Regions from separate parts of the Bacillus sp. EB106-04-04-XG123 genome, predicted to be linked through region 2. Evidence: a T-box and tRNA genes for the amino acid it is inferred to sense, from the RefSeq annotation. Region 2 holds a T-box; the other holds one or more tRNA genes.
What was found. The T-box of region 2 lies ahead of tyrS (tyrosine--tRNA ligase). A T-box ahead of a tRNA ligase gene usually reads a tRNA of that ligase, here a tRNA-Tyr.

Region 1: it has a tRNA-Tyr gene. The T-box ahead of tyrS (tyrosine--tRNA ligase) is inferred to sense a tRNA for this amino acid. The anticodon was not compared.

What each region holds. Positions count from the first base shown of each region.
Region 1 covers NZ_JBYTDZ010000004.1:9,312-12,725, forward strand. The annotation lists gene AC3WTB_RS13055 (MurR/RpiR family transcriptional regulator) at 1-629, opposite strand, end outside; gene murQ (N-acetylmuramic acid 6-phosphate etherase) at 644-1,555, opposite strand; tRNA gene AC3WTB_RS13065 (tRNA-Glu) at 1,776-1,850, shown strand; tRNA gene AC3WTB_RS13070 (tRNA-Val) at 1,857-1,932, shown strand; tRNA gene AC3WTB_RS13075 (tRNA-Thr) at 1,936-2,008, shown strand; tRNA gene AC3WTB_RS13080 (tRNA-Tyr) at 2,037-2,121, shown strand; tRNA gene AC3WTB_RS13085 (tRNA-Gln) at 2,126-2,197, shown strand; gene rocF (arginase) at 2,334-3,245, shown strand.
Region 2 covers NZ_JBYTDZ010000005.1:102,333-105,746, forward strand. The annotation lists gene acsA (acetate--CoA ligase) at 1-947, shown strand, start outside; T-box leader at 1,006-1,237, shown strand; gene tyrS (tyrosine--tRNA ligase) at 1,291-2,559, shown strand; gene AC3WTB_RS15515 (antibiotic biosynthesis monooxygenase family protein) at 2,646-3,002, opposite strand; gene estA (lipase EstA) at 3,261-3,414, shown strand, end outside.

The DNA of each region.
Region 1 (3,414 bases), on a different contig from region 2:
AAAGCAATGGTTTTCACTTGGTTGTCTTTTGCGAGCTGAAGGGCTTGAATGATGTCTAACGTTTCTCCTGAAAAGGAGATACCAAACACAATGTCATTCTCTCCTGCATTTGCAATGACCGTAGATGCAATGTGCATGTCAGTGAAGGCTGTCGCTGCATAGTTAATTCTGAGAAATTTCTGCTGGGCATCAGCTGCGACGATGCCAGATGCACCAACACCGATAAAATGAATTTGGTTTGCATTCAGCAGTAATTGAACAGCCTTTTCTAAAGCATCTGCATTTAAAATAGAAGCGGTGTCCTTAATCGATTGAATCGAGTTTCCTGCTGTTTTTTGAATAATGGATTGAAGCGGTTCATCTTGTTCGATATCTCTGTAGCCTTGTTTATCGTCATGCATCAAGTCTCCAGCGATCCGCATTTTTAAATCTTGATAGCCATCCAGCCCGAGAGATTTACAAAGACGGATGACTGCAGAGCTGCTTGCGCCGGCTGCCTGACTGATTTCGTGTACTGTACTTTTAATGACTTTGTCAGGATGGGCAAGGATATAGTCTGCAATGATTTTTTCAGATTGGGGGAGCTTTGATTTGATTGTGTGTAGTAGGGTAAGTCCACCTGCTGACATGAGCTCTGCCTCCTTTAGGATTGATAACGTGAGATCGCTTTGTCGATGTGGCCATTCGTTTTGCTCAGTAAATCTTTGGCTGTTTTCTTGTCTGTGTTTGTTTGGAGCATGACGATGGCAGTTTTGACTTCTAAGTCTGCTGCTTCGAGAGTCTTTACGGCTTGTTCGTAGGAAGCATTTGTCACATGTTGAATGATGGTGATGGCGCGTTCTTTTAATTTATGATTGCTGACTTTTACATCAACCATCAGGTTTTCATATACTTTGCCTTGTCTGACCATGACTGAGGTGGAAAGCATATTTAAAATCATTTTATGAGCGGATGCGGCTTTCATTCTTGTTGACCCAGTAATGGCCTCTGGTCCTACAATGACCTCAATGGCGCAATCTGCAAGCTCGCTAATTTCTGCTTGTTCATTGCAGCTGAGTGCTACTGTTTTAGCTCCAATTGACTTTGCATAGTTTAAAGCGCCGATGATATAAGGGGTCCTACCGCTTGCGGCAATTCCGACGACTGTATCTTTTGATGTCAGGTGGATGTGTACTAAATCCTGTTTGCCGGCTTCTTCACTATCTTCCACATCTTCGGCAGCTTGAGAAAAAGCTGAGTCTCCGCCTGCCATGATGCCTACAATGACATCAGGTGAGACGCTATAGGTTGGGGGACATTCGACAGCATCCATTACGCCAATTCTGCCGCTTGTTCCGGCGCCTAAATAAACGAGTCTGCCTCCATTTGAGATGGATTCATAGGCAAAGTCACTTGCTGTTTTGACATGGGGAAGTACAAGGTTGACTGCTTGAGCGACCTTCATATCTTCTTTATTAATCATCTGGAGTATTTCAAGCGGATCTGCTTGAGAAATTCCCATTGTGTTGGGGTTTCTTGATTCTGTTGTCAAAGAACGCAGTTGAGATGGCTGCATGTGACATACCTCCTTATTTCTTCATTTTCAGTATATTGAGTATGATATGAAATTTCAATATTATATTTGAATATTGAAATTATATTTCAGTCGAAATGTTGAATAAATAGGGAGTAAATAGTTAGAAAATAAAAAAAATAAAAATCCCCTTTACAAAAGGGGGACAACCTGTATATAATAACTTTTGTCAGCTTCACGGAAACAACAAACTTGACAAACTGGCCCGTTGGTCAAGCGGTTAAGACACCGCCCTTTCACGGCGGTAACACGGGTTCGAATCCCGTACGGGTCACCATGATGTGGAGGATTAGCTCAGCTGGGAGAGCATCTGCCTTACAAGCAGAGGGTCGGCGGTTCGAGCCCGTCATCCTCCACCATATGCCGGTGTAGCTCAACTGGTAGAGCAACTGACTTGTAATCAGTAGGTTGGGGGTTCAAGTCCTCTTGCCGGCACTGTTTTTTCTTTATCAATTCCATATGTGGAGGGGTAGCGAAGTGGCTAAACGCGGCGGACTGTAAATCCGCTCCCTCCGGGTTCGGCGGTTCGAATCCGTCCCCCTCCACCATTTTTGGGCTATAGCCAAGCGGTAAGGCAACGGACTTTGACTCCGTCATGCGTTGGTTCGAATCCAGCTAGCCCAGTTAAGACACCTTTTTCAAAAAGGTGTCTTTTTTTATGTTGGCAGAGAGAATGTATAACTATTCAAAATGTTGTCGAGTTGAGTCAGAAGGCATCAAGAAAGTAAAATATAAGCATGAACGGAAAGGGGATGTACATATGGGAGAGCAAAAGAAGGTCACGATTGTTGGAGTTCCGATGGACTTGGGGCAAACGAGAAGGGGCGTCGATATGGGGCCGAGTGCGATTCGTTGTGCAGGCGTAAAAGAAAAATTGGAAACGCTCTCATTTGATGTGGAGGATCTCGGAGATATTCCAGTTGAACAAAGAGATGATGAGAAAGGTTTATATACAAGTGAAAAGCTGAAAAATTTAACGGAGAATGCTGGTGCGAATCAGCTGCTTGCTGAGAAGGTTGACAGTATTGTGCAATCAGGTTCGTTTCCGCTCATTTTAGGTGGTGATCACAGTATTGCGATTGGCACACTTGCTGGGGTAGCCAAGCATTATGAAAACTTAGGAGTCATTTGGTATGATGCACACGGGGATTTGAATACGGAGGAAACCTCTCCTTCTGGAAATATTCATGGCATGCCGCTTGCTGTCAGTCTCGGTTTTGGGCATGCAGATTTAACGAACATTGGCGGTTATTCACCTAAATTGAAACCTGAAAATGTCGTTATAATTGGTGCTCGATCTTTAGATGAAGGAGAGCGGGCATTGATTCGAGAGAAAGGCATTAAAGTCTATACGATGCATGAAATTGATCGTTTAGGGATGACAAGGGTGATGGAGGAAGCTATTGCTTATCTAAAGGAAAGAACAGATGGTGTCCATCTCTCGCTTGATTTAGACGGGCTAGACCCAGCGGAATGCCCTGGTGTAGGCACTCCGGTAGCAGGCGGCATTAGTTACCGGGAGAGTCATCTTGCAATGGAGCTTTTAGAGGAGGCGGGTATTTTAACGTCTGCTGAATTTGTTGAAGTAAATCCGGTTTTAGATGAGAAAAACAAAACAGCAGAAGCGGCTGTGGCATTAATTGGATCGTTAATGGGTGAAAAGCTATTGTAGAGCGGGACTTGTTCCCGTTCTTTTTTGTTTTGGGAAAATTTAAGGATATGTTAAGGTTTTTACCGGTTGATAAGCGTAACACACTGTCAAAAATTTGTTACACTATTTTTTAGAGGAGAATGAAACCTTTTGGAAAGAGGTTCGTATACATAAAGACCGGTGAAGGCAG
Region 2 (3,414 bases):
GGGTTACAGGCACAGTGTACGGTATTTTTTCACCGTGGTTTAATGGGGCGACGAATGTGATTTTAGGCGGCCGGTTTAATCCTGATACGTGGTATGAAACCATTGAATCACTCGGTGTAACCGTTTGGTACAGTGCCCCGACAGCCTTTAGAATGCTCATGGGGGCAGGGGATGACCTCATTCAAAAATATGACCTCAGCTCGCTCCGTCATGTGCTAAGTGTGGGAGAGCCTCTTAATCCAGAAGTCATCCGCTGGGGAGATGCTGTTTTTGGCAAGCGAATTCACGACACTTGGTGGATGACAGAAACGGGTGCACAGCTGATTTGTAATTATCCATGCATGGACATCAAGCCGGGCTCGATGGGAAAACCAATTCCAGGCGTAGAAGCGGCGATTGTGGATAATGCAGGAAATGAACTTCCGCCATACCGGATGGGCAACCTTGCGATTAAAAAAGGCTGGCCTTCTATGATGCATACGATCTGGAACAATCCTGAAAAATATGAATCTTACTTTATGCCGGGAGATTGGTATGTTTCAGGAGATTCAGCTTATATGGACGAAGACGGATACTTTTGGTTCCAGGGACGTGTCGATGACGTCATCATGACGTCAGGAGAGCGGGTCGGTCCATTTGAGGTAGAAAGTAAACTGGTCGAACATCCAGCCATTGCAGAGGCTGGTGTCATTGGAAAGCCAGATCCGGTCCGCGGTGAGATTATTAAAGCATTTATTGCGCTCAGAAGCGGATATGAGCCGACAGATGAGCTGAAAGAAGAGATTCGTACGTTTGTGAAAAAAGGGCTCGCAGCACATGCGGCACCGCGAGAAATTGAGTTTAAAGACAAACTGCCAAAAACGAGAAGCGGAAAAATTATGAGACGTGTGCTAAAGGCGTGGGAGCTGAATTTACCTGCTGGCGACCTTTCGACAATGGAAGATTAATTTTTTCATCAGTTGACTTGATATCAAAAGTGTGTTAAAAATGACATTAGTTGAATATGAAAAGGTTTTGACTGAGATTCAGTAGAATGATCTTTCCCTGTTTAAGAGAGCTGACGGCTGGTGCAAGTCAGTACAAAGAGATATTCGAATTACCCTCACGAACCGCTTTTACGAAAAGGAGCATGCCCTGATTAGTGAAAGAACGGATCTATCCGTTATCAGTGTAAGTGAAAAGACAAGATTTTTTGTCTTTTAAGCAGGGTGGTACCGCGATATATATCGTCCCTTCGTTCATTCGAAGGGGCGTTTTTTATGTTTCATTTTAAACAAAGGAGATTTGGATATGAGTCAATTGATGGAAGAGCTATCGTTTAGAGGATTAATTCAGCAGCAAACAGATGAAGAAGGTTTAACAAAATTATTAGCAGAAGAGAAAATCAAGCTATACTCCGGCTTTGATCCGACAGCTGACAGCTTACACATTGGTCATCTATTGCCAATTTTAACATTACGCAGATTCCAAGAAGCAGGTCATCACCCGATTGCTCTTGTTGGCGGCGCAACTGGACTCATTGGCGATCCTAGTTTCAAAAAAGCAGAACGTTCACTCAACCCAGCAGAAATCGTCGAACAGTGGTCAGATAAAATCAAAGGACAGCTGTCTCAATTTCTTGATTTTGAAGCAGGCGAGAACCCGGCCGTCATCGTGAATAACTACGACTGGATCAGCCAAATGAATGTTATCACGTTCCTTCGTGATATTGGAAAGAACTTCGGTGTAAACTTTATGCTGGCAAAAGATATCGTGAGCTCACGTATCGAAACAGGGATTTCTTACACAGAATTCAGCTACGTCATCCTGCAGTCTTTAGACTTCTTAAACCTTTACAGAAATGAAAATTGTAAGCTGCAAATCGGCGGAAGTGACCAGTGGGGAAATATCACATCTGGACTTGAGTTGATCCGTAAGTCTGAAGCAGAAGGGGCAAAAGCATTCGGTCTGACGATGCCGCTTGTCACAAAAGCAGACGGCACAAAGTTTGGTAAAACAGAAGGCGGCGCCATTTGGTTAGATAAAGAAAAAACGTCTCCATATGAGTTCTACCAATTCTGGATCAACACAGATGACCGTGATGTCGTGAAATACTTAAAATACTTTACGTTCTTATCAAAAGAAGAGATCGCATCGTACGAAGAAAAAGTGCAAACAGCACCTGAAAAGCGTGAAGCGCAGCGCCGTCTAGCAGAGGAAGTGACAACACTTGTACATGGCCGTGAATCACTAGAACAGGCAGTCAACATCTCAAATGCACTATTTAAGGGCGAGATCAAATCTCTTACAGCTGAAGAAGTGAAAGTAGGCTTTAAGGATGTTCCATCAATGGAGAAAAGCAGCACAGAAGAATTAACACTAGTTGATATTCTTGTGGAATCAAAGCTGTCTCCATCAAAGCGTCAAGCACGTGAAGATATCACAAATGGTGCTGTCTCCATCAACGGAGAGAGACAAACAGATAAAGACTATGTTCTCTCAGCTGACGACCGAATTGAAAACCAATTTACCGTTTTAAGAAGAGGGAAAAAGAAATACTTCCTTGTGACGTATAAATAAATCTTTATGAAACAGTTAACATCATGAAAAAGCACCTCAAATGTTCGTGTACATTGAGGTGCTTTTCTTTTTTATGTAGAAGTTGCTCATTCGTCTGTTTCTTGTTCAAGGAGTGAATCTTTGTTTGTATAAGCATGTTCTACCTTACAAATTCGGGTAGTATAGGATTCATACCAATCCTTTTTCCCCTTTTTTTGAACACGTTGATGTGCTGTATGTGCTTTCCATTCTTTGATGGCTGCTAATGAATTCCAGTAAGATATAGTGATCCCAACACCATGTTCATCTCGTACACTTTCTATTCCAAGAAACCCATCTAAATCTTTCGCTAATTCTTCCATTTTTTGAGCAGCAGCAGCGTATTCTTTCTGCTCAACATTTGTTCGTTTTGATGTGAAAATCACGGCATAGTAGGGTGGAGCAGGGGTTTGCGTGAATAGCATCTAGTAGAACCTCCTTTGTCTATTGATATTATATATGAAAGAAAGAAGGTCTCGTAGTCTTTTTGTTTGAATTTAAAAAAGTCCAAGGTGCTTTTTGATTATTTATATTTCTGTAAAATCATCTTATAAACATTACCTTGTTCACTTTTCTGACATATTTTTCTTTTATAAAATAGAGTCGTATAAGATGAATAAGGGGGAATGAAAGTGATTTTTGTTAAGAAAAGGAGTTTGCAAATTCTCGTTGCACTTGCATTGATGATTGGTTCAATGGCTTTTATCCAGCCGAAAGAGGTGAAGGCGGCTGAGCATAATCCAGTTGTGATGGTGCATGGTATTGGTGGTGCCTCTTATAACTTTTATTCTATTAAAAGTTACTTGGTTGGACAAGGCTGGGATCGAAACCAATTAT